Regions from separate parts of the Nocardiopsis sp. NPDC101807 genome, predicted to be linked through region 1. Evidence: riboswitches for the same ligand, from Rfam matches in the RefSeq annotation. Region 1 holds a riboswitch; each other region holds the start of a gene.

Region 1 (2,190 bases):
TGGCCAACCGGGTCGACTCGGGGAGCGAGGTCTCGCGCGCGGAGCTGTTCGTGCGCGCGGGGGAGCAGTGGGAGATCGCCCAGGAGTTCGAGCGCGCCTGCTCGGCCTACCAGCGGGCGATCGACGACGGCGGGGCCACGGTGATCGACGCCCGTGCGCTCAGCGCCGGGGCACTCCTGCAACTGGACGAGGTCGACCAGGCCTACGCCCACCTCAAACGCCTGGAGGGCGAGGACCCGCCCGGTCTCCAGACCTTCATCCACGTCGCGGAGGCACTGTACGCGCACGACGACCTGGAGGGCGCCGAGCGGTGGGCGACGGCCGGCGCGCACCGGTTCCTCGACCGGGCCTCCTCGCCCTACGTCCGCGACCTCCTGGTGGAGCTCCTGCGCATCCGGTTCCGCATCCGCACCGACCTGGGGCTGTCCGAGGACCGGCTGGACCGCAGACTCGACGAGGAGTGACCACGGCCGCAGGACGCCGGCGCCCCGCGCGGCCTTCCGGGCCGGGACGCTCCCGCCGGACCCCGGCGGAGTGAGCTTTCCGACGTGCGGGCGTGCCGCCGACACGCCCGGGACGGCGGGGGCGCCGATCTCCGCCCGACCGCTCCGGGCCCGGCCCGGAACGGAACGGGTACGGCCGTGTGGTCAGCGGCGCCGGTTCGCCGGGCGCCGTCCGAACCGCCCCGGAAGCGGTGTTCCGGGCGTTCGTCCGCCCCTTCGGAGGCGGTCCCGGTCCCGGGGAGCCCCGGCGACGATCTAGGCTGTGTCCGGTCGCCTCCCAGCTGCCCCGACGAGGAGCGACATCCCCCTGAACCGGGTGTCCGAGGCCCCCTCATACCACGGCCCACGCGTGTGTTCGACGATCGTCGAAGAATCCGAGAAATCGATGACACGCCATCATCTTGCGGTGTTCCAACGCAGGGCCCCCTAGATGTAGTATCTGTCCCGCTGGTGGTTCACCCCTCGGGGTGAGGCAAGAGGGAACCCGGTGCGAAGCCGGGGCTGCCCCGCAGCGGTAAGTGGGAACGAAGCCGTCACAGGCACTGGGGACCCCCGAAGGCCCCGGGAAGCGACGGTGCGTAGGCCGCCCACGAGCCCGAAGACCTGCCACCGGTGCGCACGTGAGCGTGCGCCGACGACGGGGCTTCGAGGGTGAGCCGCCGCGACCCACCGGTCGGACGACCGCACGCACCCGGTGCGTCGGTCCCCCGGTGCGTGCCGCGCACCTTGCCCATCGTGTCCCCTCCCCGCCGGGACTCTTCTACCGAGGTTGGAGCCGCTGTATGACCCTTGACGTCGAGGCCGTGCCCGTATCCGTTCGGCCCGAGCCGACCAACGAGGGCGCGCCCCCCGCCGCCGTCGACCGGATCGAGCACGTCGTGACCGAGGCCTGTGCGAGGCTCACCGGTGTTTCGGCGGAGAAGGTCCTCACCGAGGCCCGCCGCGGCTTCTACCCCGGCATCCCCGACTCCGAGGTCGAGCTCGCCCTGGTCATGGCCGCCCGCAGCTTCGTGGAGGTCGACCCGGACTACTCGTTCGTGGCCGCCCGCCTGCTGCTGGACAAGCTGCGCCGTGAGGCCCTCACCTTCATCAGCGGCGCCCCCGACGCCGCCGGGCAGTCCGAGATGGGCGAGCGCTACGCCGCCTACCTGGCCGCCTACGTCGGCCGCGGCATCGACCTGGGGCAGCTCGACCCGGCACTCGCCGGTTTCGACCTGGAGCGCCTGGGCGCCGCCCTGCGGCCCGAGCGCGACGAGCAGTTCACCTTCCTCGGCATCCAGACCCTCTACGACCGCTACTTCCTGCACAGCGACGAGGTCCGCTACGAGCTGCCGCAGGCGTTCTTCATGCGCGTCGCCATGGGGCTGGCCCTCAAGGAGGACGACCGCGAGGCCCGCGCCATCGAGTTCTACGAGCTGCTGTCCTCGTTCGACTTCATGGCCTCCACGCCCACCCTGTTCAACGCCGGCACGGTGCGCGCGCAGCTGTCCTCCTGCTTCCTCACCACCGTCGGCGACGACCTCCAGGCCATCTTCCACGGCATCAGCAACAACGCGATGCTGTCCAAGTACTCGGGCGGGCTCGGCAACGACTGGACCCCGGTGCGCGGCCTCGGCTCGCACATCCGCGGCACCAACGGCAAGAGCCAGGGCGTCGTCCCGTTCCTGAAGATCGCCAACGACACCGC
Region 2 (2,190 bases), on a different contig from region 1:
CGGGACATCGGTCCGCCAGACGTTGCGGCCCTCCACCACCCCTGCGACCAGGCGGGTGCCGCCGAGGCCCGAGACCTTGACGAGGTCGTCGACGCCCTCGCCGTCGGTGACCAGGTCCAGGCCGACGGCCTCCACCGGGGAGTCCTTCAGGATCCGCAGGGCGGGAGCCCCGATGGAGCCGAAGTAGGTCGAGACCAGGAGCGAGGGACGCTCGGCGAGGGAGCCCAGGCGCTGGTAGACGCGCTCCAGGAGCCCGACGGCGGCGCGCCCCTCGTCGGTGGCGAGGATCGGCTCGTCCAGCTGCACCTCGGCGGCCCCGGCGGCCGAGAGGCCGGCGAGGAGCTGGGCGTAGGCGTCCAGGAGCTGGTCGAGCAGCTCGACGGGGCGCCAGCCCTCGGGGGCGTCGTCCGCGGCCTTGGCCAGCAGGAGGAAGGTGAGCGGACCCACCAGGACCGGGCGGGTCGGGAAACCCGCCTCGGCCGCCTCACGGAACTCGGCGACGGGCTTGTCGCCGACCAGGCGCGGGCGGGTGCTCGGCGACAGCTCGGGGACCAGGTAGTGGTAGTTGGTGTCGAACCACTTGGTCATCTCCAGCGGCGGGGCCCCCTGCTCGCCGCGGGCGAGGGCGAAGTAGCGGCGCAGCTCCTCGTCGCGGTCGCCGGCGGCGGCCGGCGAGGTGAACCGGGAGGGCACCAGGTCGAACAGGACCGCGGTGTCCAGGACGTGGTCGTAGTACGAGAACGTGTTGGACGGGATGTCGTCGACGCCCGCCTCGCGCAGCTGGGCGTAGACGCCCAGGCGCAGGTCGGCGGCGATGCCGTCCAGCTCCTCCGCGGTGGTCTCGCCCTTCCAGTACGACTCGCAGGCGCGCTTGAGTTCTCGGTTCGGGCCGATCCTGGGGTAGCCGTGCACGGTGGAGCGCACGGACGGCCGGGAGGCCTCGGGGGTGACGGGCATGAGCTTCTCTCCCTCGTCGAAAGCCGGGTACCGGCCGCGGGGGTGAGCGAGGACGCGGGCATGCGCGGGGACCACGCCGTGGGCGTGTCGCCTGCCGCCGCTCCTCGGCCCTCCCTCGGGGCACGGGACCACCGGCGGCACGGGTGCGCCGCCGGGTGGAGGCAGGTCTTCGGACTCGGGGGCGCGGACGGCGCGGACGCCGTCCTCCTACTGGCCGCCGCTTCCCGGTTTCCGACCTTTCCGACCGGATTACCAGTGCTTATGGCGACGTTCGTTCCCTCATACCGCTGCGGGGCAGTCCCGGAGTCCCACCGGGTTCCCTCTTGCGACACACCCCTCCCCTTCCGGGCGCGGCCCGGGCTCTGGGGTGGAGCATGTACCTTCCACGCCTGCAAGTATAGGGAGCACCCCTCCGCCCCTGTACCCGGCGTGCTGCCCTGTGCCACCGGCCGGAAACGGCGCGAACCCCTGTTGCGCGGTCGGCGTCACAACCGACATGAAACGTCGCGCGGCCGAGCCCTCCCCCGCGCTCCCCGCGATCGTTCGTCTGAAGATGTACGTGGAGAACCCCTGGTGAACAAGCAGTCCCATCCGACCATGGCCCCCGATCACCCCCTGTCCACGATCGCGGTCGCGCTGGCGGTCGTCGCGGGGCTGGTCTGGCTGACCGCCGCCCCGCCCGGCGTGCTCGCCTCCGCGCCCGTGGGCGACACGGGCCCCGACTCGGCGGACGGCGGGCCCGAGGCGGACCCGCCCGCCGCCGGCGAGCCCGACGGGCTGACGGTGGTCGACCCCGACGACGTGGTGGACCTGGGCGAGGCCGAGCTCGCCCGCGAGGGCGGGGTGGCCGTGGAGGTCTCCTACCCGGTCGTCCCCAACGCCGCCCCCCTGAGCGACTTCCTGGACCGCGCGCTGGCCGCAGAGGTGGACGCCTTCGAGGCGGCCAACCCCGGTGCGGTCTCCTTCGAGTCCGCGTGGAACCTGACGGCGGCCAACGACGACATCGTCGGGGTCCGCGTGACCCGCGAGGAGACCGACTCCGAGGGGACCCGTGAGGGATACACCACCTACTGGTACGACGCCCTCGCCGGCTCGACCCACCCCTCCACCGCCCTGATCGCCGGCCAGCACGAACTGGAGGAGCTGAACGGCCTCGTGCGGGACGCCCTCCCCGGGAGCGCGGCCCCGGACGCGGTGCACCCGGTCGCCTCGCTGTACGACTCCGTGGGGTTC
Region 3 (2,190 bases), on a different contig from region 1:
ATCGGTTTCGTGGGGCTGGTCCTGCCGCACGCCGCACGGGCCCTCACCGGTTCCTCCCACGCCCGGCTCCTGCCGGTCACCGCGCTGGCGGGGGCGGTCTTCCTGGTGTGGGTGGACACGGTCGCCCGGACCGCGCTGGACCCGCAGGAGATCCCGGTGGGGGTGGTCACCTCCCTCATCGGGGTGCCCGCCTTCGTCGCCGTGCTGTACCGAGTGAGGAGGAAGACGTGAACCACCCCGTCCAGGCCCCCGGGGAGGGGCTGCGCGCCGACCGGGTCAGCCTCGGGATCGGCGGCCGGCTCGTGCTCGACGGCGTCACCCTCGCCACCCGCCCCGGCGAGACCGTCGGACTGCTGGGCCCCAACGGTTCGGGCAAGTCCACCCTGCTGCGGCTGCTCGCCGGGGTGCTCGGTCCCTCCGCCGGGGTGGTCACCCTGGACGGCCGGCCGCTGGACCGGGTCGGCCGCCGGGCCGTGGCACGGCGCGTGGCCGCCGTCCAGCAGCAGGCGCACACCCAGACCGAGCTGACGGTCCGCGAGGTGGTGGCCCTGGGTCGCATCCCGCACCGCCGGTCCTGGACGCCCATGACCGCGGCCGACCTGGAGGCCGTGGCGCGGGCGCTGGAGCGCACCGGACTGGCGGACCGGGCCGACCAGTCCTGGCACACCCTGTCCGGCGGCGAGCGCCAGCGCGCCCAGATCGCCCGGGCCCTGGCCCAGGAACCCGGCGAGCTCCTGCTCGACGAACCCACCAACCACCTCGACATCCAGTACCAGCTCGACCTGCTGGAGCTGGTCACGGGCCTGCCGGTGACCACCGTGGTCGCCCTGCACGACCTCAACCTGGCGGCGATGTACTGCGACCGCCTGGTCGTGCTCCGGGAGGGCCGGGCGGTCGCCGGGGGCACACCCTCCGAGGTCCTGACCTCCGACCTCATCGGAGAGGTGTACGGGGTCCCGGCCGAGGTCACCCCGGGGACCGACGGCCCGGTGGTCCGCTTCCTGCGCCGGGGCCGCGTCACCCCGGGGCGGGCCGGCCGCTCCTGACGTCCCCGCCGGGACCGGAGGAGGGGCTCCCGGCTACAGTGTGAATCCTTTGCTCGTGGTACAGGAACCCGGTGCGAGTCCGGGGCGGTTCCGCCACTGTGACACCCCGATGAGGGGTGCAGCCAGACACTGGCCCGGGCAGTCCGACCGCCGACGGGGCGAGAACCCCGAGGGAGGAGCCCGGCCATGACGGTCCGGATCGCTCTGCTGTCCACGTCCGACACCGATCTGCTGTCCGCGCGGGCCAGCGGCGCCGCCTACCTGTGGGCCAACCCGTCCCGCGCCTCCGACGCCGAGCTCACCGGCGCCGTCGGGCGCGCCGACCTCGTGGTGGTGCGCCTGCTGGGCTCCTCGCACGACCTGTGGCCCGGCCTGGCCGCAGTCCGCGAGCGGGGCACGCCCCTGGTGGTCCTCAGCGGCGAGCAGCAGCCCAGCGCCGAGCTCATGGAGCACTCCACCGTGCCCGTCGGGGTGGCGACCGAGGCCCACCGCTACCTCGCCGAGGGCGGTCCGGCCAACCTCGGCCGCCTGCACGCCTTCCTGTCGGACACCGTGCTGCTGACCGGCGAGGGGTTCGAGCCCCCGGCGGCGCTTCCGCCGTGGGGCTTCGCCGAGCGCGAGCTGCCGCACGACCCGGGGCTGCCCAAGGTGGGCATCCTCTACTACCGGGCCCACGAGGCGGGCGGCAACACCGCGTTCGCGCACGCCCTGGCCGACGCCGTCGACGCGACCGGCCGGGCCGTGGGCGTCCCCGTCTTCGCCGGGTCGTTGCGCTCGGCCCCCGACGACCTCTACGAGGCGCTCGGCGGCTTCGACGCCCTGGTGGTCACGGTCCTCGCGGCGGGCGGCACCGTGCCCGCGTCCGCCGGCGCGGGCGGCGACGACGAGGCCTGGGACGTGGAGCGCATGGCCGCCCTGGACGTCCCCGTCCTCCAGGGACTGTGCCTGACCAGCTCACGCGAGGACTGGGAGGCATCCGACGACGGGGTCACCCCGCTCGACTCGGCCACCCAGATCGCCATCCCCGAGTTCGACGGCCGCATCATCACGGTGCCGTTCTCCTTCAAGGAGATCGACGGCGACGGGCTGCCCCGCTACGTCGCCGACCCCGAGCGCTGCACACGGCTGGCCGGGATCGCCGCCG
Region 4 (2,190 bases), on a different contig from region 1:
GCCGTGCTCCCCGATCGCGACTCCGTGTCCGCCCCCAGGTCGCCGAGGACGGTCATCCGGCTGCCGCCGTAGCCCGCGCCGACGAGCAGGGCGGCGACCGTCCCGGGGGTGGCGGCGTCCGAGGAGAGCACCAGGACGCGGCGTCCCGGGGCCAGGTCGCGCATCAGCAGGTGCGGGTCGCGCCCCACCAGGGACAGCACCGTGCTCCCCTCCGCCGGCCACCCCATCCGGGCGCGGGCCAGGGCGACGGAGGAGACGGCCGGTTCCACGCGCACCGCGTCCGCTCCGAGCAGGTCGATCAGCGTGCCGCCGACACCCGACACGAGGGGGTCCCCGGAGGCCAGCGCGACGACGCGGCCCTCGAGGGAGGCGAGCAGGTCCGGCAGGCCCGCGCGCAGCGGGGAGGGCCAGGCCAGGCGGCGCTGGTCCGGCGCCTGCGGCAGCATGGCGAGGTGCCTGTGCCCGCCCAGCACCGTGTCGGCCGCCAGGACCAGCCCGCGCAGCCTCTCGGGCACGCCTGGCCAGCCGTCGGCGCCGATGCCGACGACGGTGATTCGGGGAGGGGACGTCTCGACCTTCATGGGCAGGACGCTATCGTGGCGGCCGAAGGTGCGAGGTGCCCCGGCTGCCCAGCCATCGGAAACGGTGGGGACGGCGTCCGGGGAGAATCTGGGAAGCCCGGTGAGATTCCGGCACAGGCCCGCTGCGGTGAGCCGAGCCTCCGTACAGGAGGACTCGGTGAGTCCGAAGACCGGCCCCGCACCCGCCCATGACCGATGGCGCAACGAGCGGGAGCCTCACATGCCATTGCGGACGTCCCACTATCCCTTCTCGGCGATCGTCGGCTGCGACGCCGAACCGCTCGACGACCTCGGCCTGGCCCTCGTCCTGGCCAGCGTGTCCCCCGAGATCGGCGGAGTCCTGGTCCGCGGCCAGAAGGGCACCGCCAAGTCCACCGCGGTGCGGGCCCTGGCCCCCCTCCTGCCCCCGGTCGAGGTCTACCGGGGCGACCGCTTCTCCGTGGACCCCGCGGACACCGCGCAGGAGTCGCCGGACGGCCCCTTCCCGCCCGGCACGGCCGTGGAGCGCCGCCCAGTGCGCCTGGTCGAACTGCCGGTGGGCGCCACCGAGGACCGCGTCCTGGGCTCGCTGCACCTGGAACAGGCGCTCACGCACGGCCGGGTCGCCTACGAGCCCGGGCTGCTGGCGCGCGGCCACCGCGGCCTCCTCTACGTGGACGAGGTCAACCTGCTCCACGACCACCTCGTCGACCTCCTCCTGGACGCCGCCGCGACCGGCCGGGTGACCGTGGAGCGCGACGGGTTCTCCGTGGAGCACGCCGCGCGGTTCCTGCTCATCGGGACGATGAACCCCGAGGAGGGCGAGCTGCGCCCGCAGCTCCTGGACCGGTTCGGGCTGACCGTCGAGGTCGCCGCGCCCTCCGACCCCGCCGCGCGCATGGAGGTGGTCCGCAGGCGCATGGCCTACGACGCCGACGCCGCCGGCTTCTCCGGCCGCTACGACCGGGCCGAGAAGGCCCTCGCCGAGCGCATCGCGGCGGCCCGGGAGAGGGCACGGCGCGCCCGGCTGTCCGACGCCGCCCTGCTGAAGGTCGCGCAGGTGTGCGCGGCGTTCGAGGTCGACGGCCTGCGCGCCGACATCGTGACCGCGCGCACGGCCCTGGCGCACGCCGCCTGGGAGGGCCGGACCTCGGTCACCCTGGCCGACATCCGCCGCGCGGCCCTGCTGGCCCTGCCGCACCGGCGCCGGCGCAACCCCTTCGACGCGCCGGGGCTCGACGAGGAGCTCCTCGACCGCGTCCTGGGGGACGAGGAGCCGCCTCCGGACGGCCCCGAGCCGCCGGGCGGCCCCGGCGGCGACCCCGCTCCCCCCGCGGAGGACGACGGGGACGGCCCTGCCGAGGGCCCGGAGGGGGATGCCTCCCCGGCCCCGGAGGCCGGCGACGGCGGACCGGACCGGTCCCCCGACCCGCCCCGGGGACCGGAGGACGGCGGGGAGGCGGAAGCCCCCGGGGAGCCCGGGGACGCCGAGCGGGACGGGGCCGGGCCCCGGCCCGCGGCCGGCTCCACGGTCGGGGCGGGCGCGCCCTACCGCCCCCGGACCTTCACCGCGCGGGGCACGGGGATCGGCGCCGACGGCCGGCGCAGCCGCGCCCTCGGCGCCCGGGGC

The links. A riboswitch is a leader RNA that binds a small molecule or an ion and turns the genes downstream of it on or off. The one in region 1 is predicted to bind cobalamin.
Region 2: another riboswitch for cobalamin. It lies ahead of metE (5-methyltetrahydropteroyltriglutamate--homocysteine S-methyltransferase); the one in region 1 lies ahead of ACIRPH_RS19890 (ribonucleoside-diphosphate reductase subunit alpha).
Region 3: another riboswitch for cobalamin. It lies ahead of cobN (cobaltochelatase subunit CobN); the one in region 1 lies ahead of ACIRPH_RS19890 (ribonucleoside-diphosphate reductase subunit alpha).
Region 4: another riboswitch for cobalamin. It lies ahead of ACIRPH_RS25980 (VWA domain-containing protein); the one in region 1 lies ahead of ACIRPH_RS19890 (ribonucleoside-diphosphate reductase subunit alpha).

Annotation. Positions count from the first base shown of each region.
Region 1 is NZ_JBIWMK010000006.1:228,935-231,124, forward strand. Features, by position in the region: gene ACIRPH_RS19885 (hypothetical protein) at 1-464, shown strand, start outside; cobalamin riboswitch at 938-1,129, shown strand; gene ACIRPH_RS19890 (ribonucleoside-diphosphate reductase subunit alpha) at 1,286-2,190, shown strand, end outside.
Region 2 is NZ_JBIWMK010000001.1:821,347-823,536, forward strand. Features, by position in the region: gene metE (5-methyltetrahydropteroyltriglutamate--homocysteine S-methyltransferase) at 1-957, opposite strand, end outside; cobalamin riboswitch at 1,121-1,282, opposite strand; gene ACIRPH_RS03600 (polysaccharide deacetylase family protein) at 1,555-2,190, shown strand, end outside.
Region 3 is NZ_JBIWMK010000009.1:198,482-200,671, reverse strand. Features, by position in the region: gene ACIRPH_RS26020 (FecCD family ABC transporter permease) at 1-231, shown strand, start outside; gene ACIRPH_RS26015 (ABC transporter ATP-binding protein) at 228-1,046, shown strand; cobalamin riboswitch at 1,060-1,199, shown strand; gene cobN (cobaltochelatase subunit CobN) at 1,233-2,190, shown strand, end outside.
Region 4 is NZ_JBIWMK010000009.1:186,410-188,599, forward strand. Features, by position in the region: gene cbiE (precorrin-6y C5,15-methyltransferase (decarboxylating) subunit CbiE) at 1-581, opposite strand, end outside; cobalamin riboswitch at 636-775, shown strand; gene ACIRPH_RS25980 (VWA domain-containing protein) at 802-2,190, shown strand, end outside.